DNA from 4 places in the Streptosporangium sp. NPDC049376 genome. Region 1 is predicted to be linked to each of the others. Evidence: riboswitches for the same ligand, from Rfam matches in the RefSeq annotation. Region 1 holds a riboswitch; each other region holds the start of a gene.

Region 1 (5,210 bases):
GTGGGCGGCCAGCCGCAGCGCGCAGTCGGCGTAGAAGTCGTCGATGGCGCCCTGGTAGCCGCCGGGGTGGTCGGTGGTCTCCGTGGTGAGCGGGTAGATCAGCGCCTCCTCGATCTGCCCCTCCCGCAGGTACGGCGCCGCCACCGAGCGGGCGATGCTCCTGCCGTGGCGGGCGCTGTGGTAGGCGATGACGTCCGCCTCCCCGATGAGCCTGGCCGCCTTGACGGTCACCAGTTCCGGGTCTCCCGGGCCGAGCCCGACGCCCCTGAGCCGTCCCGCTGACGTGTCGTTCACTCGACCTCACTCGCGATCGCGTTGACCGCGGCGGCGGCCATCGCACTCCCACCCCGGCGCCCGTGCACGACCAGGTACTCCAGACCCGCCGGATGCCCGGCGAGCGCCTGCTTCGACTCGGCGGCGCCGATGAAACCCACCGGCACGCCGAGCACGGCGGCGGGCCGTCCCGCCCCCTCCTCGACCATCTCCAGCAGCCTGAACAGCGCGGTCGGCGCGTTGCCGATCGCGACGACCGCCCCTTCGAGACGGTCGCGCCACAGTTCGAGGGCGGCCGCGCTGCGGGTGGTGCCGAGCCGTACGGCCAGCTCGGGCACGCCGGGCTCACCCAGCGTGCAGAGCACCTCGTTGCCCGCGGGCAGGCGGCGCCGGGTCACCCCCGAGGCGACCATCATCGCGTCGCACAGCACGGGCGCCCCCGCGCGCAGGGCCGCCCTGGCCGAGGCGACCACGCCCGGCGACCAGCCGAGGTCGGCGACCAGGTCCACCATCCCGCAGGCGTGGATCATGCGGACCGCCACCTGGGCGACATCCGGCGGCAGGCCGTCCAGGTCGCTCTCGGCGCGGATGGTGGCGAAGGAACGCCGGTAGATCTCCGCGCCGTCCCGGACGTAGTCGGTCACGTTTCCCCTCTCAGAGCCGCCACGGCGGCCGTGGTCTCCTCGGTGTCCGCGCAGTTCAGGCCGCTTTCCGGGCCGCTGTCCAAGCCGCTGTCCTCCAGGAGGACCCGGTAGCCGGTCGTGGTCGCGACCACGTCGACGGCCCGTCCTCGCGGGCGGCCGCAACGTCGTTCGCAGCCCGCCCAGTGCACCGGGAGCGTACCGGGGCGGGCGGGGACGGCCGAGGGCGGGTCGCTCTCGGCCGCGATCCAGCGGGCGGCGTCGGCCCGCACGTCGGCCAGTGACTTCGCGCAGCCGGGCCGTCCCGCGCAGGCCGTCACGCCCGTCCACGGCGAGGCCGGGTCGAGGACCAGCCCGGCGGCGACGAGCCGCCCGGCGACCTCGGAGAGAGCGGCCGGGGACAGGCCGGGCAGGACGACGCCGCGCCACGGCGTCAGCCGTACCTCCTCGACGGCCAGGCTGGCCAGCAGGGCGGCCTGGGCGGAGGTCAGCCGCCCCAGCGGCACCGTGACGCCGAGCGTGTTCAGGCCTGAGGGCTGTTCGACGGCCCCGACGGGACCGTGGGAGGGCGCCGGGACGGGGGCCCGCCGTACGGGGGCGGAGGTCGTCTCCAGGGCGGCCGCGACCCGGGCGGCGACGCGCTCCGCGCAGCCGGGCAGTTCGCCGATCCGCCACACACGGCCCTCCCGCACCCCGGGCTCGGCCAGGAACGCCTCGGCGGCGGTCAGCAGCGCGGCGACCGCCGACTCCGGCGGCATCCGCAGGCCGCTGTCGGTCTCGGCCAGCAGCAACGCCACCTCGCCGGGGCCGGTCGGCAGGATCGCGGCGTCCGCCCCGAGCCAGGCCACGTCGCCCCGGCCGTCGTCGAGCGCGAACAGGAACCGCCCCGGCAGGCCGGCGAGCGCGGGCGTGCCGCACAGGCGCAGGTCGAGCTCACGGGTCAGCGGTCCCACGTCGAGAATCCCCCGGCCGTCGAGGCCGCTCAGCGGTGAGGCCAGGACGTTGCGGACCCGTTCGTGGGTGGCCGAGGGCAGCAGCCCCGCCTGTGCCATGCGGGCCGCGAAGTCGTCCCCGGCGCCCAGTCCGCGCACCTGGACGTTCGCCCGGGAGGTCAGCTCGACGACGCCGTTGCCGCAGGTCTCGGCGGCCGAGGCCAGCTCGCGCAGCTGCGGGGCCGTCAGGCGCCCTCCGGGCACCCTGACGCGCGCCAGGCCGCCGTCGGCCGCGGAATGCACCTGGAGCGCCCCCGGGCACGCGTCGGGATGAGATCGTCCGGAGAAGTGACCTTTTGACACGCTGAGGATGGTAACTCCAGTTTCTTGCGGGGACCTCGCTGCCGTAGTCTCATCGTTGGCGACGGCAAAAGGGAGGAAGCCGGTGTGAATCCGGCGCGGTCCCGCCACTGTAACCGGGGAGCGAACCCCATCCAGCCACGGTCCGGCAACGGGCGGGAAGGCCGGGGGGAGCATCGATCCGGGAGCCAGGAGACTCCAGCCGTCGTAGCCGACGACGACCCGGGGCGAGGACCCCGAGGGAGGAAAGCCCTGTGCGCTGTTCGCCGTTCCCCAGCCGCAAGCCCGCACCGCCGTTCACGGCCGCGCCGCTCCCCGCCGGGGAGCGTGGCGAATGATCCTCCTGCTCTCCACCTCCGACACCGACCTGCTCAGCGCCCGCGCCAGCGGCGCGGACTACCGGCTCGGCAATCCCGCCAGGCTCACCGCGGGGGACCTGCCTCCCCTCGTCGAGGGCGCCGACCTGGTCGTCGTACGGCTGCTCGGCGGGCGCCGCGCCTGGGAGGAGGGCCTGGACGCCCTGCTCGCCGGGCCGCTGCCCGTCGTCGTGCTCGGCGGCGAGCAGGCGCCGGACGCCGAGCTGATGGAACTGTCGACCGTGCCCGGCGGGGTGTGCGCCGAGGCGCACGCCTACCTCGCCCACGGCGGGGCCGCCAACCTCGCCGAACTGGGCCGCTTCCTGTCGGACACGCTGCTGCTGACCGGCCACGGCTTCGCCCCGCCCGCCCCGACGCCCGCCTGGGGCGTGCTCGAACGCCGGGCGCGCCGCGAGGAGGGCCCGGTCGTCGGCGTGCTCTACTACCGCGCCCACCACGTCGCGGGCAACACCGCCTTCGTCGAGACGCTCTGCGCCGCGATCGAGGACGCGGGCGCCCGCGCGCTGCCCGTCTACTGCGCCTCCCTGCGCAGCGCCGAGCAGGGCCTGCTCGACACCCTGGGCACGGTCGACGCCCTGGTGGTGACCGTGCTGGCCGCGGGCGGTACCCGCCCGGCCACCGCGTCCGCGGGCGGCGACGACGAGGCCTGGGACGTCGGCGCGCTCGCCGAACTCGACGTGCCGATCCTGCAGGGCCTGTGCCTGACCGGCGGCAGGGCCGCCTGGGAGGCCAACGACGACGGCCTCTCCCCGCTCGACGCGGCGACCCAGGTGGCGATCCCCGAGTTCGACGGGCGGATCATCACGGTGCCGTTCTCCTTCAAGGAGATCGACGGGGACGGCCTGACCGTCTACGTCGCCGACCCCGAGCGGGCCTCCCGCGTGGCGGGCATCGCCGTACGGCACGCCGTCCTGCGGCACGTCCCGCCCGCCGAGCGGCGGATCGTGCTGATGCTGTCGGCCTACCCGACCAAGCACTCCAGGATCGGCAACGCCGTCGGCCTCGACACCCCGGCGAGCCTGGTGCGGCTGCTTGCCGCGATGCGCGAGCACGGCTACGACATCGGCGCCGAGGACGAACTGCCCGGCGTCACCGGGCAGGACGGCGACGCGCTGATCCACGCCCTCATCGCCGCCGGAGGCCAGGACCTTGATTGGCTCACCGAGGAACGGCTCGCGGGCAACCCGGTGCGGATCAAGGCCTCCCGGTACGCCGCGTGGTTCGCCACGCTGCCCGAGGACCTGCGGGCCTCGGTCGAGGAGCACTGGGGACCTCCGCCCGGTGAACTGTTCGTCGACACCTCCGCCGATCCGGACGGTGAGATCGTGCTGGCCGCGCTGCGCGCGGGCAACGTCGTCGTCATGGTGCAGCCGCCCCGGGGGTTCGGCGAGAACCCCATCGCCATCTACCACGACCCCGACCTGCCGCCCAGCCACCACTACCTGGCCGCCTACCGCTGGCTGTCCGACGGCTTCGGCGCGCACGCCGTGGTGCACGTCGGCAAGCACGGCAACCTGGAGTGGCTGCCCGGCAAGTCGGCGGGCCTGTCGGCCTCCTGCGGCCCCGACGCCGCCCTCGGGGACCTGCCGCTGATCTACCCGTTCCTGGTCAACGACCCCGGCGAGGGCACCCAGGCCAAGCGCCGCGCCCACGCCACGCTGGTCGACCACCTCGTCCCGCCGATGGCCCGCGCCGACATCTACGGCGACATGGCCAGGCTTGAACAGCTCCTCGACGAGCACGCCTCCATCGCCGCGATGGACCCGGCCAAGCTGCCCGCGATCCGGGCGCAGATCTGGACGCTGATCCAGGCCGCCAGGCTCGACCACGACCTCGGCATCGAGGACCGTCCGCACGACGCCGAGTTCGACGACTTCCTGCTGCACGTGGACGGCTGGCTGTGCGAGGTCAAGGACGTCCAGATCCGCGACGGCCTGCACGTGCTCGGCGCGGCCCCGCAGGGCGCCGTCCGCGTCGACCTGGTGCTGGCCATCCTGCGCGCCCGCCAGATGTGGGCGGGCGGCATGGCGCTGCCCGGCCTGCGCGAGGCGCTCGGCCTGCGTGAGGACGGCACCGCCGGGCGCCTGGGCGTCGACGAGGCGGAGGCCGAGGCCAGGTCACTGGTCGAGGCGATGGAGGAACGCGGCTGGGACCCGGCCGCCGCGGCCGAGGTCGCCGCGTCCGTGACGGGCGGCGACCGGGAGCAGGTCGGGCGTGTCCTGCGGTTCGCGGCCGAGGAGGTCGTCCCCAGGCTGGCGCGCACCGTGGACGAGATCGGCGCGATCCTGCACGCCCTCGACGGCGGCTACGTCCCGGCGGGACCGAGCGGGTCGCCGCTGCGCGGGCTGGTCAACGTGCTGCCGACCGGCCGTAACTTCTACTCGGTCGACCCGAAGGCCGTGCCGAGCAGGCTGGCCTGGGAGACCGGGCAGGCGATGGCCGAATCACTCCTCGAACGCTACCGCTCCGAGCACGGCGACTGGCCGCGCTCGGTCGGCCTGTCGGTGTGGGGCACCAGCGCCATGCGCACCGCAGGGGACGACGTGGCCGAGGTGCTGGCGCTGCTGGGCGTGCGCCCGGTGTGGGACGAGGCGTCGCGGCGGGTCACCGGCCTTGAGGCGATCCCC
Region 2 (5,210 bases), on a different contig from region 1:
ATCTGGATCGACGTCGAAGGCAGCGTCGACGAGGCGCTGACCATGATGGAACGGCACCGGATCAAGCGTCTGCCCGTGATCGAGAACCACCGCATCGTCGGCATGATCAGTGAGGCCGACCTGGCCAAGGGCCTGCCCGACGACAAGCTCGCCGAGTTCGTCCACCAGGTCTACGGCCGGCGGTGAACCGGGGCCCGTCCGCCGGAGTCCGTGAGGGCGACGGCGGGCGGGCCGGTCCGTGCGCGGGGCCCCCTCACCACGAGGTAGGGCCGGTCAGCTGGGCGATGTCCGCCGAGGTGACGCTCATCAGCCTGCCGGACAGGTCGGCCAGCGCCCTGGCGGCGGCGAGCTCGTCGCCGATCTCGGCCACCGGATCGTCGGACGGGTTGCGGCGTGCCCGGCCGATCCCCGCCAGTTCCCCGGCACCCGCGATGGGCAGGACCGCCCTGGCGAAGGTCTCGTCGCCGTCCTCGGTGATGGAGACCCGGACGTCCCACTGCTTGGATCGCATGATCTGAACCCCCGTTCTTCGTGACGGTGGCGGCGCCCGCTCTCCGGGCGCGAAGCCGTCATCTCCATTGTCGGAGCCGTACGGCGTGACCATCAGGGACGAAGGTCCCGCCCTTGGGGGACGGGCTCCCCTAGGACCCGTTTTGCGGATCTTTCCGCCTGCCGCGGTCGCCCAGGCGGCGCCCCGCCGCGTTGGCGCCCCACCCCACGAAAACGCTCCGCAGGCTCCGCGTTTGCCGTGGGGGGCCGGGGAGAATCTGTCGCCCATAACTCCGTTATGAGCTCCTCCTCCGCCTCGCGGGGCATCCACCTGGACGATCCTCGCCACGGCGAAGATCCACAAAACAGGTCCTGGGCGGGGCGTCGTGCCTTTGGGGAAACGGGAAACGGGGCGATCCCGTTTCCCGTTTCCCGGCACTCGTTCTCCACGGGCCCGCGACGGGCCCGTCGTGAGTTCTCTAACGCGAGGTGGTGGAAACCGGCAGGCGGGACTCCTCCCGCTGTTCCTCGTGCCCCTCGCGCCGGGGGAGGGTCGCGGCGACGACCAATGTCCCGGCGATCAGGACGACGTTCTTGACGACGAACTCGCCCTCCATTGTGAGCATGAGCGGGTTTCCGTCCTTGAACGCGACACCCGGGTGGAGCACCAGGACCAGGAACGTGCCGACGAGGTGGAGCAGGAGCACGGGCAGGAACGGGCGCAGCCACCGGCCGGTGAACAGCGCCAGGGCCACCGCGACCTCGAACACGCCCAGGGCGGGCACCACGAACGACGCGGGCAGCGGCACGAAGGACAGGGTGTCGGCGACCAGGGCGCCGACCGGGCTGACGTTCGCCACCTTCAGCACGCCGAACCACAGGAACACCAGGCCAAGCGTCCCTCGCATGATGACCGGGAAACGCCGGTGGAGAATGGCGGCGACTCGCGACTTGACACCGGTTAGGGCGCTTGGTATACGCCCTTGATGGAGATGTGACCCTTTAGTCCGATACATGGTTAACTCCGATGGCTGGGGGGTTTGCCGGGTCTAATATATCCTGACCTTTTCTTTCGGAAATTGTAGGAAATGGGGTCTTAGGTCACGGTTGTTGAGTCGCGAAAGCGGGGGACGGAGATTTTCCCGCGACCCGCGAATTCCCCCGTACGGTTTCAGGCGGTCCGGGGCGACGGGAGAACGATCCCGCGAACCCGCCGGCGGGCCCGAATATGGTTGTCGCTCCGCCATCGGATGCGCGTAGGGTTGGGGACGCAGTCGGTTCGCCCTGCCCGCCAGGCAGACGCGTCGTAAGAGGGAACCCGGTGTGACTCCGGGACTGCCCCGCAGCGGTGAGTGGGAACGACCGCCGTCAAACGCACTGGATCCGGCAGATCGGGTCCGGGAAGCGACGGCCACTAGGTGTCAGGGCGAGACAACGGCCCGGACGTGCCCGCGAGTCCGAAGACCTGCCACTGCCCGCGTGCGACCACGCACGCGGTGACCTCGGTGACCTCGCGGGTGGGTCGGCGGCATGGGACGGGCCTGGTGCGCCCGCCTCTCCTTCGTCTCTCCCCTCGGGGCACCGGAGTCCTTTCGTGACTCGCGAAGGAGAGTTCCGTGACCGAGACTTCCTCCCCCACCGTGTACGGCTACCCCCGTCAGGGGCCGGACCGTGAGCTGAAGAAGGCGATCGAGGGCCACTGGGCGGGCCGGGTGACCGAGCGTGACCTGCTGGACGTCGCGGCCGGGCTGCGCGCAGGCAACTGGCGGCACCTGACGGAGGCGGGGGTGCGGGAGGTGCCGACCGGCGACTTCTCGCTGTACGACCACGTCCTCGACACCACCGTCATGGTCGGCGCCGTCCCCCCGCGTCACCGAGCCGTCGTGGAGACGGAAGGCCCCCTGGCGGGATACTTCGCCATGGCCCGGGGCACCCAGGAGGTCGCCCCGCTGGAGATGACCAAGTGGTTCGACACCAACTACCACTACCTGGTGCCGGAGCTGGGACCTGACACCGTCTTCGCCGCGGACCCGGCAAAACAGGTAGGCGAACTGCGCGAGGCCGTCGCGCTCGGGCACACCGCGCGCCCCGTGCTCGTCGGCCCCGTCACCTACCTGCTGCTGGCCAAGCCCGCCCCCGGCGCGGACCCGGCCTTCGAACCCATCGGCCTGCTCGACCGGCTGCTGCCCGTCTACGCCGAGGTGCTCGCCGCCCTGCGCGCGGCCGGTGCCGAGTGGGTGCAGCTCGACGAGCCCGCGCTGGCGCAGGACCGCGACCGGGCGGTGCTCGACGCCGCCGCCCACGCCTACCGTGAGCTCGGCGCCCTGACCGACCGGCCGAAGATCCTCGTCGCCGGTTACTTCGACCGGCTCGGAGACGCGCTGCCGGTCCTGGCCAGGGCGCCGATCGAGGGCCTGGGACTGGACTTCACCGGCCCGGCCGCGGCCAACCTGGAGGACCTGGCCCGCGCGGGCGGTCTGCCCGGCAAGCGCCTGATCGCCGGTGTCGTGGACGGCCGCAACGTGTGGATCAACGACCTGGGCGGGTCGCTGGCGACCCTGGCCACCCTGCTCGGCCTGGCCGGCCGGGTGGACGTCGCGCCCTCCTGCTCGCTGCTGCACGTCCCCGTCGACCTCGGGCTCGAACACGGCCTCGACCCGCGGGTCGGCCGCTGGCTCGCCTTCGCCAGGCAGAAGGTCGCCGAGGTCGTCACCCTGGCCACCGGGCTCAGCGAGAGAACCGGGGCCGTCGCCGGACGGCTGGCCGCCAACCAGGCCGACCTGGCCTCACGCGAGGCCTCCACGCTCACCCACGACCCCGGGGTCAGGGCCCGCGCCGCCGCGGTCACCCCCGCCGACACCCGCAGGCCCCAGCCGTACGGTGAGCGGGCGGCGGCCCAGCGCGCCCGCCTCAGCCTGCCGGAGCTGCCCACGACCACCATCGGCTCCTTCCCGCAGACCGGGCGGCTGCGGGCGGCCCGCGCCGACCTGCGCGCCGGGCGGATCGACCAGGACGCCTACGACGAGCTGATCGCCTCGGAGATCCGCTCGGTCCTGGTCTTCCAGGAGCGGGCGGGCATCGACGTCCTGGTGCACGGAGAGCCGGAACGCAACGACATGGTCCAGTACTTCGCCGAGCGGCTCAACGGCTACCTGGCCACCCAGCACGGCTGGGTGCAGTCGTACGGCACCCGCTACGTGCGCCCGCCGATCCTGGCCGGGGACGTCTCCCGCCCCGGGCCGATGACGCTGCGCTGGACGACCTACGCCCAGTCCCAGACGAGGCGCCCGGTCAAGGGCATGCTGACCGGCCCGGTCACCATGCTCGCCTGGTCCTTCGTCCGCGACGACCAGCCGCAGGCCGAGACCGCCCGCCAGGTCGCCCTCGCCCTGCGCGACGAGGTCGCCGACCTGGAGGACTCGGGCATCGCCGTCATCCAGGTGGACGAGCCCGCGCTGCGGGAGACGCTGCCGCTGCGCGCGGCCGACCGGCCCGCCTACCTGGCCTGGGCGACGGAGGCCTTCCGCCTGGCCACGAGCGGGGTGCGGGCCGACACCCAGATCCACACCCACATGTGCTACGCCGAGTTCGGTGAGATCCTGGCCGCCATCGACGACCTTGACGCCGACGTGATCAGCCTGGAGGCCGCCCGCTCCCACATGCGGGTCGCCGGCGAGCTGGCCGGGGCCGGGTATCCCCGCGAGGTGGGGCCGGGCGTCTACGACATCCACTCCCCGAGGGTGCCGGACGTCGAGGAGGTCGCCTCCCTGCTGCGCGAGGGACTCGGCGGCATCCCGGCCGGGCGGCTGTGGGTCAACCCCGACTGCGGCCTGAAGACCCGTGGCTGGGGCGAGGTCCGTGTCTCCCTGGACAACATGGTCGCCGCGGCCCGGGTGGTCAGGGCGGAGGCCGGCTGACCCCTCCTCCGGGCCCGGCGCGCGCCGGGCCCGGAGGCTCCCGGTCACGACAGGCGTCCGGCCGCGAGCCGCCGCACCTCAGACCGCACGATCTTGCCCAGCGGGGTTCTCGGGAAGGCGTCCAGGCCCAGGTCCTCGACGGGGACGAACCTGCGCGGCACCTTGAAGGTGCTGACGAACCTCAGCAGCGTCGCGCGCCAGCCGTCGACGCGGGCGACGGCATCGGGCAGCAGCGTGTAGACGAGCACCGGCTCGGCCCCCGTCACCGGGTGCGGCAGCGCCACCAGGACGGCGTCCTCGACGCCTTCGAGGTGCGGGACGAGGTTCTCGACCTCGGCGGGGTAGAGGTTCTCGCCGTTGACGACGACCATGCCGTCGAGGCGGTCGACGATCGACAGCTCCCCGCGTTCGTCGAGGCGTCCCAGGTCGCCGGTGCGTATCCAGCCGTCGTCGACCCGCTCCCCGGTGAGGCCGGGGGCGTCCTGGTAACGGGTGAACACGTTGTCCCCGCTCAGCAGCACCTCGCCGCTCTCACCGGTCGCGACGTCCCGCCCGTCCCGGCCGGCCACGCGGACCCGGGAGCAGTCCAGGGGCAGCCCGGCGCTCCTGGGGTCGCCGCTCTTTCTCCCGCGTGGTTCGACCGTGGCGATCGAGGCCGTCTCGGTCATGCCGTACACCTGGTGGACGGGCAGGCCGAAGGTGGCCTCGAAGCGGTGGATCAGCTCGACGGAGAGGGGGGAGCCTCCGGCGAGGACCCCCTTCAACCGGCCTGCGACCGGTCGTTCCGGCCGTTCGACCAGGTGG
Region 3 (5,210 bases), on a different contig from region 1:
CGCCGTGATGATCCCCACCGGTATCTCCTCGGGGGTGATCAGCGTCCTGGCGACCAGGTCGGCCGTGATGAGGAACGCCGCCCCGAGCAGCGCCGTGGCCGGAAGCGCCCGCCGGTGGTCGGCACCGACGAGCAGCCGCACCACATGGGGCATGATCAGCCCGACGAACCCGATGGCCCCGCTGACCGCGACGACGGTGCCGATCACCATCGCCACCAGCACGAACAGCGCCGTCCTGAAGCGGTGCACGTCCAGCCCCAGGGAGGCGGCTGCCTCCTCCCCGGCCAGCAGCAGGTTCAGCGGGCGCGAGACGCCCAGCAGGACGACGGTGCCCGCCGTCACGGCCGCCGCGGGCACCCACACCGTCGTCCACGTCGTCCCGGCGACGCCGCCGAGCATCCAGCGGACGGCCGACTGGGCCCGGTGCGGGTCGTCGGAGGTCACCACCAGGAAGCTGGCCGCCGCCGAGAGCACCTCGGCCGTCGCCACCCCGGCCAGCACCAGCCGTACCGTGGTCATCCGCCCGCCGGACCGGGCCAGGAAATAGACCGTGACCAGCGCCGCCAGCGCCCCCGCGAACGCGGCGACCGGCAGTGAGAACGGTCCGAGGAAGGTCAGGCCGAACACCGTCACGCTCACCGCGCCCACACTGGCGCCGGAGGAGACGCCAAGCAGCATCGGATCGGCCAGCGGGTTGCGCACCAGCGCCTGCAACGCCATCCCGCAGACCGAGAGACCGGCGCCGATGACCCCGCCCAGGATCACCCGCGGCAGCCGTACGTCCATGACGACGGTCTCCCTGACCGGGGACCAGACCGGTTCGGCCAGCGCGGGGTGGAGGCGGTGCAGCAGGATGCCCCACACCTGCTCGGCGGGCAGGCTGATCGAACCGGCCGCGACCCCCGCCGTGACCGCCCCGCCGAGCAGCAGCGCGCACAGCGCGAGCGTCAGCGGGTACGGCAGGCCGGGGCGCCGGGTGACGGGCGTCGTCCGGGAGAGCCCGGTCAGGCCGCTCACTCGAACCGGTCGGGGTGGATCTGCCGGGCCAGCGACTCAACCGCCGACGGCGCCCGGACCCCGAGCACGACCGACGACAGCGGCAGCACCGCGAACCGCCTGTGCCTGATCGCCGGAACGTCGGCGAGCGCCGGGTTCGACAGCAGGAACCTCTTCTTGTCCTCGACCTTCTCCTCGCCGTAGTCGTAGACGACGATCCAGTCGGGCGCGCGCTCGGCGACCTGCTCGAACGACACGTCGGCCCACGTCTTGTCCACGTCGGTGAAGACGTTCCGCGCGCCCGCCAGCGTGATGATCTCGTCGCCGACGCCCTTGCCCCCGGCGGTGAAGGCGGTCTTGTCGCCGCTGTCGTAGACGAACAACCTGACCGGCTCGACGTCGGCGAGCCTCTCCCTCACCCGCGCCAGGGGCTCGTGCAGCCGGGTGATGAGCGCCTCGGCCCGTTCGCGCACGCCGAAGATCGTGGCGACGTTGCGGATCTCCCGGTCCATCAGGTCCATGTCCACCGGGCCGGACGGGCACTGCTCGACGTTGAGGTAGGTGTCGATCCCGGCCTTGCCCAGCGCGTCGCGGCCGCGGCCCTCCTTCTCGTCGAAGGCGCTGGAGAAACCGCCGTAGACGAAGTCGGGCTCCTCGGCCAGCAGCGCCTCGTAGGAGGGGTACTGCCTGGAGAGCACCTTCACCCCGTCGTAGGCGGCCTGGTACTCGGGCAGGACCTTGTCGTCGAGATATCCGGTGCCGACCATCGACCCCTGCAGTCCCAGCGCCAGCATCACCTCGGTCGCGTGCTGGTTGAGCGAGACCGCCCGCCGCGGCGGGCGGTCGTAGGTCGTCCTGACGCCGCAGTCATCGAGGGTGACCGGGAAGCCCGCGACGGCCCCGGCAGGGGCTTCAGCCGGGGCTCCGGAGGAGGCGCTGCAACCGGCCAGGAGCATGGCACAGGACAGGGCGAGCAACAGGGACAGGGGACGTCTGACCGTCACGGACGGTTCCTCTCACGGGATCTGCACCATGGGACGGCCCTGCCGGAAGGTCACGGAACCGGCCAGGAGGTCGTCTCCGGGCACACGTCGGCGCGGAGGGCTCGTGCGGTCGTCGCCACGCGAGGTCATCCATCGGCCGACCCGCTCCTCTCCGGGGAGATCCGCCCCAGTTCGTCGAGGAGGCGACCGCGTGAGTCTCCTGGCTCTCGGGTCGATGCTCGCCCCCGTCTTCCCACCCCGCAGGGGGCGGTGACCTCGTGGGGGTCCGCTCGCCGATCACAGTGGCGGGACCGCGCCGGATTCGCACCGGCTTCCTCGTCCGCGCTCGCCTTCGCCGGTCATCATTGCACGAAGCCGTTGATGCGCTGAAGATGGCTTCCGGTTCCGGCGGCTGTACGATGCCTTGTTGCAACAAATTTGCAATTGCAAAGACTGGCGGCATTCGGGAGGGCAAGTGCGGACGGCGGAGGTCAAACGGCGGTTCCTTGAGCACTTCGCGGCGGCGGGGCACACCGTGGCCGCCAGCGCGCCGCTGCCCGCCGACGACCCGACGCTGCTGTTCGTCAACGCGGGCATGGTGCCGTTCAAGCCCTATCTCCTCGGGCAGCGGACACCGCCGTCCCCCCGGGCGGCCAGCGTGCAGAAGTGCATCCGCACCCTCGACATCGACGAGGTCGGCAAGACCACCAGGCACGGCACGTTCTTCCAGATGAGCGGCAACTTCTCCTTCGGCGACTACTTCAAGGAGGAGGCGATCAGGCTCGCCTGGGACCTGACGGTCAAGCCTCGGGCCGAGGGAGGCTACGGCCTCGACCCCGACCGGATCTGGGCCACCGTCTACCTGGACGACGACGAGGCCCACGCCCTGTGGCGGGACGTGATCGGCCTGCCGGAGGCCCGCATCGTACGGCGCGGCAAGGCCGACAACTTCTGGTCCATGGGCGTCCCCGGGCCGTGCGGGCCCTGCTCCGAGCTCTACTACGACCGTGGCCCGGCCTATGGGCGAGAGGGCGGGCCCGAGGTCGACGAGGACCGTTACCTCGAATTCTGGAACCTCGTTTTTATGCAATACGAGCGGGGCGAGGGCGTCGGCAAGGAGGACTACCCGATCCTCGGCGAGCTGCCCTCCCGCAACATCGACACCGGCATGGGCCTGGAACGCATGGCGGCGCTGCTCCAGGGCGTCGACAACCTCTACGAGACCGACGAGACCCGGCCCGTCCTGGACGCCGCCGCGGCGCTGACCGGAACCAGGTACGGCGTGCGCTCCGGGCCGTCCGCGGCCGAGAGCCACCCCGACGACGTCCGGCTCCGGGTCGTCGCCGACCACGTCCGCACCGCGCTCATGCTGATCGGCGACGGCGTCACCCCCTCCAACGAGGGACGTGGCTACGTGCTGCGCCGGATCCTGCGCCGGGCGATCCGCGCCGTCCGGCTGCTCGGCTACGAGGACCCGGTCCTGCCCGAACTGCTGCCGGTGGCCCGCGACTGCATGGCGCCCTCCTACCCGGAGCTGGCCGCCGACTTCGACCGGATCTCGGCCTACGCCTACGGCGAGGAGGAGACCTTCCGCTCGACGCTGCGCCAGGGCAGCGCGCTGCTCGACCGGGCCATCATCCGGACCGGGGAACGGCTGCCTGCGGCCACGGCCTTCAAGCTGCACGACACCTACGGCTTCCCGATCGACCTGACCGTCGAGATCGCCGCCGAACACGGCCTCGACGTGGACGTCACCGGGTTCAGGGAGCTGATGGCCGAGCAGCGGCGCCGCGCCCGTGAGGACACCCGCGCCAGGAAGACCGGCCACGCCGACACCGGACTGCACCGCGCCCTCCTCGACGAGCACGGCCCCACCGACTGGCGGGCGTACACGACGCTGACCACCGACTCGACGGTCCTGGCCGTGCTCCGCGACGGGGCGCCCGTGGCCACGGTCGTCGCGGGCCAGATCGTCGGCGTCGTCCTCGACCGCACCCCGTTCTACGCCGAGTCCGGCGGCCAGGAGAGCGACGCGGGAACCCTGCACGGCCCGAGCCTGTCCGCCGAGGTGCTGGACGTGCAACGCCCCGTCCCCGGGCTGGTCGTGCACCAGGTGCGCGTCCTGGACGGGGAACTGGCGCCGGGACAGCCCGTACGCGCCCAGGTCGACCCCGAGTGGCGCGCGGGCGCCCGCCAGGCCCACTCGGCGACCCACGTCGTGCACGCCGCGCTGCGCGCCACGCTCGGCCCGGCCGCCCTGCAGTCCGGCTCCTACAACCGGCCCGGCCACCTGCGCCTGGACTTCTCCTGGCGCGGTGCCCTGCCCGCCGGAGCCCGCGGGGAGATCGAGGACGCCGCCAACGTCGCGATCCGCGGGGACCTGCCGGTCGAGGTGCGCCACATGCCCCTTCGGGAGGCCCGTGAGATCGGGGCGCTGGCGCTGTTCGGCGAGACCTACGACGAGACCGTCCGGGTCGTCGAGATCGGCGGCGCCTGGTCACGGGAGCTGTGCGGCGGCACCCACGTCGACCGCTCCTCCCAGATCGGCGGCGTCGCCGTCACCGCCGAGTCGTCGGTCGGCTCGGGGCAGCGCCGCATCGAGGCCGTCACCGGCATCGAGTCCTTCCGCTACCTCGCCCGCGAGCGCGACCTCGTCTCCCGGATCGCCGAGCAGTTCAACGCCCCCCGCGCGGAGGTCGCCGACCGGGTCGCCGCCCTCGCCGAACGCCTCAGGGAGAGCGAACGTGAGACGGCCAGGCTCCGCGACCGGCTCCTGACCGTCGAGGCCGGTCAGGTCGCCGCGACCGCGACCGTCCACGGCGACGTCCTGCTGGCCACCGGCACCACGGAGACCGACGCCCGCCTCCTGGCGGAGCGCGTCGGCACGGCGCTGCCCGAGGACCGGCCGGGCGTCGCCGCGGTGCTGTCAGGAACGGCCCTCGTGGTCACCGTGAACGCCGCGGGCCGTACCCGGGGACTGGCCGCCGCTGACCTGGTCAGAGCGCTGCCCGAGGGCCGGGGCGGCGGCAACGCCGAGACGGCCCAGGGCCGCAGGCCCGCCGACCCGGACAAGGCCCTGGCCGCCCTCGCAGCCCTCCTCACGGACCGGACGCCGGCGTGACCGGACCGCCCCGGCTCACCCGGCGCGTTCGTAGACGCTGACGTGCCGCCGGCTCGTGGCCGCGTACGGGGCTCGCGTTCCCTCGGACGCCACCGTCCTGGCGGCGCTGC
Region 4 (5,210 bases), on a different contig from region 1:
GGGGTTCTCCAGCGAGCAGGCGATCACGTCCTGCTCGGGGAGCGACTGTGCCGCGGTGGCCGGCACAGCGGCCGGCACAGTGGCTGACACAGCGGCTGACACGGTGGTCTGCGCGATGCGGGTGGCCGGACGGGAGCGCAGGTAGTAGGTGGTCTTCAGGCCCGAGCGCCAGGCGTAGGCGTACATCGAGGAGAGCTTGCCGATGGTCGGGGTCGCCATGAACAGGTTGAGCGACTGCGACTGGTCGATGTACGGCGCGCGCGCCGCGGCCAGGTCGATCAGCGCCTTCTGCGGCAGCTCCCACGCGGTCCGGTAGAGCGTCCTGAGGTCGTCGGGGATGCCCGGGACGTCCTGGATCGAGCCGTCCGCCCGCTTGATCGCGTCCCTGATCTGCGGGGTCCACAGGCCCCGGGCCGTGAGGTCGGCGACCAGATAGCGGTTGACCTGGAGGAACTCCCCGGAGAGGGTCTCGCGCTTGAAGACGTTCGACACCTGGGGCTCGATGCACTCGTAGCAGCCCGCGATGGAGGCGATGGTGGCCGTGGGGGCGATCGCGATCATCAGCGAGTTGCGCAGGCCGGTCACGGCGATCCGCTCCCTGAGCGCCGTCCACTCCGCCGAACGGGCGGCCCCGTAGTGGTCGGGGTGCAGTACGCCGTCGGCGGCGCGGGTGTCCCCGTAGGAGGGGTGGCGCCCTCGCTCGGCGGCCAGGTCGCTGGAGGTGGCGTAGGCGGCCAGCGCGATCTCCTCGGCGATCCGGGTCGACAGCTCAAGCGCCCGCGGCGAGTCGAACGGCAGCCGCAGCGCGAAGAAGACGTCGGCCAGCCCCATCACGCCCAGCCCGACGGGCCGCCAGCGCTCGTTGGCCGCGCGGGCCTCGGGCGTCGGGTAGAAGCCCAGGTCGATGGTCCTGTCCAGGAACCTGACCGCGGTGCGAGCCGTACGGCGCAGCCGCTCCCAGTCCACACCGTCCGCGGTGAGGTGGGCCGCCAGGTTGATCGAGCCGAGGTTGCAGACGGCGGTCTCCGCGTCGCTGGTGACCTCCAGGATCTCGGTGCACAGGTTCGACAGGTGGATGACGTTGCCCGGACGGGCCGTCTGGTTCGAGGTCCGGTTCGAGGCGTCCTTGAAGGTCATCCAGCCGTTGCCGGTCTGGGCGAGCGTGCGCATCATGCGACCGTACAGGGCGCGGGCCGGGACCTGCCTGACGAATCCGCCCTCGGCCTCCGCCCTGCGGTAGGCCTCCTCGAACGCCTCGCCGTACAGGTCGGTGAGGTGCGGGACCTCCTTGGGGTCGAACAGCGACCACATCTCGTCGGCCTCGACCCGCCGCATGAACTCGTCGGGGATCCAGTTGGCGAGGTTCAGGTTGTGCGTACGGCGCGCCTCCTCGCCGGTGTTGTCGCGCAGTTCGAGGAACTCCTCGATGTCGGCGTGCCAGGGCTCCAGGTAGACGCAGGCCGCGCCCTTGCGACGGCCGCCCTGGTTGACGGCGGCGACGCTGGAGTCGAGGGTGCGCAGCCACGGCACGATGCCGTTCGAGTGGCCGTTGGTGCCGCGGATCAGCGAGCCGCGCGAGCGGACCCGGGTCCAGGCGATGCCGATGCCCCCGGCGTACTTCGACAGGCGGGCGACCTGGCCGTAGCGCTGGTAGATGGCCTCTAGCTCGTCCCTCGGGGAGTCGAGCAGGAAGCAGGAGGACAGCTGGGGCCTGCGGGAACCGGAGTTGAACAGGGTGGGCGAACTGGGCAGGTAGGACAGGGTGGCCATGAGCCCGTACAGTTCGGCGGCCTCCTCGACCGTCTCCGACAGACCGCAGGCCACGCGCAGCAGGAAGTGCTGGGGGCGTTCGAGGACCTTGCGGGTGCTCGGGTGGCGCAGCAGGTAGCGGTCGTAGACGGTGCGCAGCCCGAAGTACTCGAACCTGTCGTCGGCGGCCGGGTCGACCAGCGCGTCGAGGGCGGCGGCGTTGGCGGCGACGAAGGCGGCCAGCCCGTCCTGCAGGAGCCCCGCGCCGTGGGTCGCGGCGATCGACTCGGAGAAGGTCGTGACGCCGTGCTCGGCGGCCTCCTCGGCGATCAGGCCGGTCAGCAGCCTGGCGGCGGCTCTGGAGTTCTCCGGGTCGGTGATCACCCGGGCCGCGGCCTCCTCGATCGCCCGCCTGCGATCGTCCGGCGAGTGCCCGGTCTTCTCCGCCTTCTCGGCCAAGGTCTGTGTCACGTGCCACCCCTCGTGCAGGTAATCCCCGTACGGCTCACGGAGCAGGGCGCGCGTCAACGGGCGGCTCCCGGGCACGCCGGACCGCCTCGTCCCGCGGCTCTCCCTCGAAGCCCTGGACAACTCTCGTGCCGAGCGGGGACCTGGTCGGTCCCCTCTCCACACACCGCGGGCAGGTCTTCGGACTCACGGGCGTGACGCGCGCTCCTACCGGCCGTCGCTTCCCGGGCGTGGTTCACCCAGTGCTCAGTTGACGGCTTTCGTTCCCGTTCACCGCTGCGGGGCAGTCCCGGTCTCTCACCGGGTTCCCTGTTGCCTCGCCCTCGTGGGCGAACCAGCGACGACCAGGATCCTACATCTAGTGCCGCCTGACGCAACCACCCCAACAGTTTGTGTCGGGGATGCTCAGCAACCCGAGCTCGTTGAGCACCGCGCGGGTACGGCGGGTCTCCGTGACCAGCCACCGGCGGAAGTCGTCACCGCTCAGGTACGCCCGGTGCCAGCCGTTGGCCGCGCACACGGCCTGCCATCGGGGCGAGGCGTCGATCCGGTCGCACAGGGCGACCGCCCCGTCCCGGTCATCGGGGCTCATGGCCCGGGGACCGAGCACCCCGCACCAGTCGGCGTACTCCAGGCGCACCTCCCGCTCCATCAGCGTCGGCGCGTCGATGCCGTCGATCCGCTCCCCCGAGGAGACCGCGAGCGGCATCAGCCGGCCCGTGGCGATCTTCGGCAGGAGGGAGCCGGCCGAGCCGAGGAGCGCGGCCACCCGCCCCTCGTGCAGCGCCTCGACGGCCTCCGACTCGGTCGGGTAACCCGCGTACTCCATCAGCCTGACGTCGACGCCGAGGCACTTGCCGATCATGCCGTAGAGCACGTGGTCGGAGCCGCCCCCGGCCCCTCCCCCGACCACCAGCCGCGCCGGGTCGCGGCGCAGCGCCGCGACGAAGTCCTCGAAGGTCCGCAGCAGGGAGTTCGGGGAGACGGCCAGGACGGACCAGTCTCCGGCCAGCCTGGCCAGCGGGGTCGAGGCCGCCAGCACGGAGTCCGCGTCGGCGGTCTCGCCGCCCGCCAGCATCGGCACGCCCGCCAGGAACACCCGGCCCTCGCGCGCGAAGGGGCCCCCGACGGCGGCGGCGAACGCGGTCAGGGCGGCCATCCCCTGGGCGCCCGCGCCGCTCACCTCGACCGCACCGGCCATCCTCTCGCCGGTCAGGATCGCGGCCAGCGCGTGGGCGGCCTGGTCCCAGCGCCGCCCGCGGACGACCGGCGCGACGATGGTCAGCCTGCGCGCCCACCCCGCACCGGGGCCTCCCATGTCACCGCAGCCCCCGGCGACCATGACCCCCAGCGCGAGCGCGAGGAATCGCCTACGGTGCATAAGCGTCCCTTCCGCCGAGATCCCCCAGATCTCTCGATACCCTACGTTGCAGATATGTCACTCTCTGCACCGCAATTGGGGCATCAGGCGCTCACTCCACGGTGACGCTCTTGGCGAGGTTGCGCGGCTTGTCCACGTCGCGGCCGAGCGCGACGGCCGCGTGGTAGGCGAACAGCTGCAGCGGGATCGACAGCAGGATCGGGTCGAGCTCGATCTCGTTCCTGGGCACCACCAGGCAGTCGTCGGCCAGCCGGGGATCGGCCTCGCGGTGCCCGACCATGAGCACCCGCCCGCCGCGCGCGCGGATCTCCCCCAGCGTGGTGAGGTTCTTGTCCAGCAGCTCGTCGTCGGGGACGACCGCCACGGTCGGCATCTCCGGGCCGATCAGCGCCAGCGGCCCGTGCTTGAGCTCGCTGGCCGGGTAGGCCTCGGCGTGCACGTAGGAGACCTCCTTGAGCTTCTGCGCGCCCTCCCTGGCCACCGGGTATCCCCTGACCCTGCCGACGAACATCATGCTCGGCGAGCCGGCGTACTTGCCGGCCAGCTCCTTGATCCGGGGTTCGAGGGCGAGGATCTCCCCGATCTGGCCGGGCAGCGCGCGAAGGCCCTCCACGATGCGCCGGCCGTCGGCGGGCGACAGGTCGCGCACCCTTCCCAGGTGCAGGGCGAGCAGCGCGAAGGCGACCGCGGTCGAGGTGAAGGCCTTGGTGCTCGCCACCGAGACCTCGGGGCCCGCGTGCAGGTAGAGACCGCCGTCGACCTCCCTGGCGATGGCGCTGCCGACGGTGTTGACGATGCCGAGCACCCGGCCGCCCTTGCGCTTGAGCTCCTGGACGGCGGCCAGGGTGTCGTAGGTCTCCCCCGACTGGCTGATCGCCACGTAGAGGGTGTCCGGCTCGACGACCGGGCTGCGGTAGCGGAACTCGCTGGCGGGCTCGGCGTCCGACGGGATGCGCGCCAGCTCCTCGATGAGCTGGGCGCCGATCTGGCCCGAGTAGTAGGCCGAGCCGCATCCGATGATCTTCACCCGGCGGAAGGAGCGGCTCTCCCGCGCGTCCATGTTGAGCCCGCCCAGATGGGCGATGTGGAAGCGGTCGTCGAGGCGCCCGCGCAACGTCCTGGCGACCGTCTCCGGCTGCTCGGAGATCTCCTTGAGCAGGTAGTGCTCGTAGCCGCCGGTGTCGTAGTGCCCGGCCTCCCAGTCGACCGTCAGCGGCTCCTTGGCCGTCTCCCGCGCGTCGCTGGAGAAGGTGTTGAAGCCGTCGGCCTTCAGCACCGCGAGCTCGCCGTCCTCCAGGTGCACCACCTGGCGGGTGTAGCGGACCAGCGCGGCCACGTCCGAGGCGGCGAACATCTCCTTCTCGCCGATGCCCAGCACGATCGGGCTGCCGTTGCGCGCCACGACCACCTCGCCGGGGCGCCGGGCGTCGACCACCGCGACGCCGTAGGTGCCGACGACCCGCTTGAGCGCGGCGCGGACCGCCTCCGCCAGCGAGTCGGTGTCCTCGACGGTGCGGGCGATCAGGTGGGCGAGCACCTCGGTGTCGGTCTCCGACAGGAAGACCGCGCCGTCGGCCTCCAGCTTGGCCCGCAGCTCGTCGGCGTTCTCAAT

Evidence for each region. A riboswitch is a leader RNA that binds a small molecule or an ion and turns the genes downstream of it on or off. The one in region 1 is predicted to bind cobalamin.
Region 2: it holds a riboswitch for cobalamin, as region 1 does, so the genes downstream of both, metE (5-methyltetrahydropteroyltriglutamate--homocysteine S-methyltransferase) here and cobN (cobaltochelatase subunit CobN) in region 1, are expected to answer to the same signal.
Region 3: it holds a riboswitch for cobalamin, as region 1 does, so the genes downstream of both, ACIBVQ_RS21615 (ABC transporter substrate-binding protein) here and cobN (cobaltochelatase subunit CobN) in region 1, are expected to answer to the same signal.
Region 4: it holds a riboswitch for cobalamin, as region 1 does, so the genes downstream of both, ACIBVQ_RS30715 (ribonucleoside-diphosphate reductase subunit alpha) here and cobN (cobaltochelatase subunit CobN) in region 1, are expected to answer to the same signal.

What each region holds. Positions count from the first base shown of each region.
Region 1 covers NZ_JBITMT010000034.1:8,757-13,966, reverse strand. Annotated here, with positions in the region: gene ACIBVQ_RS39050 (precorrin-2 C(20)-methyltransferase) at 1-294, opposite strand, end outside; gene ACIBVQ_RS39045 (precorrin-8X methylmutase) at 291-917, opposite strand; gene cobG (precorrin-3B synthase) at 914-2,209, opposite strand; cobalamin riboswitch at 2,221-2,424, shown strand; gene cobN (cobaltochelatase subunit CobN) at 2,541-5,210, shown strand, end outside.
Region 2 covers NZ_JBITMT010000001.1:914,326-919,535, forward strand. Annotated here, with positions in the region: gene ACIBVQ_RS04115 (CBS domain-containing protein) at 1-186, shown strand, start outside; gene ACIBVQ_RS04120 (dsRBD fold-containing protein) at 254-511, opposite strand; gene ACIBVQ_RS04125 (hypothetical protein) at 969-1,397, opposite strand; cobalamin riboswitch at 1,784-1,959, shown strand; gene metE (5-methyltetrahydropteroyltriglutamate--homocysteine S-methyltransferase) at 2,106-4,406, shown strand; gene ACIBVQ_RS04135 (AMP-binding protein) at 4,451-5,210, opposite strand, start outside.
Region 3 covers NZ_JBITMT010000008.1:136,157-141,366, forward strand. Annotated here, with positions in the region: gene ACIBVQ_RS21610 (FecCD family ABC transporter permease) at 1-1,017, opposite strand, end outside; gene ACIBVQ_RS21615 (ABC transporter substrate-binding protein) at 1,014-2,000, opposite strand; cobalamin riboswitch at 2,193-2,319, opposite strand; gene alaS (alanine--tRNA ligase) at 2,455-5,100, shown strand; gene ACIBVQ_RS21625 (ArsR/SmtB family transcription factor) at 5,156-5,210, shown strand, end outside.
Region 4 covers NZ_JBITMT010000016.1:21,211-26,420, reverse strand. Annotated here, with positions in the region: gene ACIBVQ_RS30715 (ribonucleoside-diphosphate reductase subunit alpha) at 1-2,220, opposite strand, end outside; cobalamin riboswitch at 2,371-2,571, opposite strand; gene ACIBVQ_RS30710 (Bug family tripartite tricarboxylate transporter substrate binding protein) at 2,576-3,598, opposite strand; gene glmS (glutamine--fructose-6-phosphate transaminase (isomerizing)) at 3,690-5,210, opposite strand, start outside.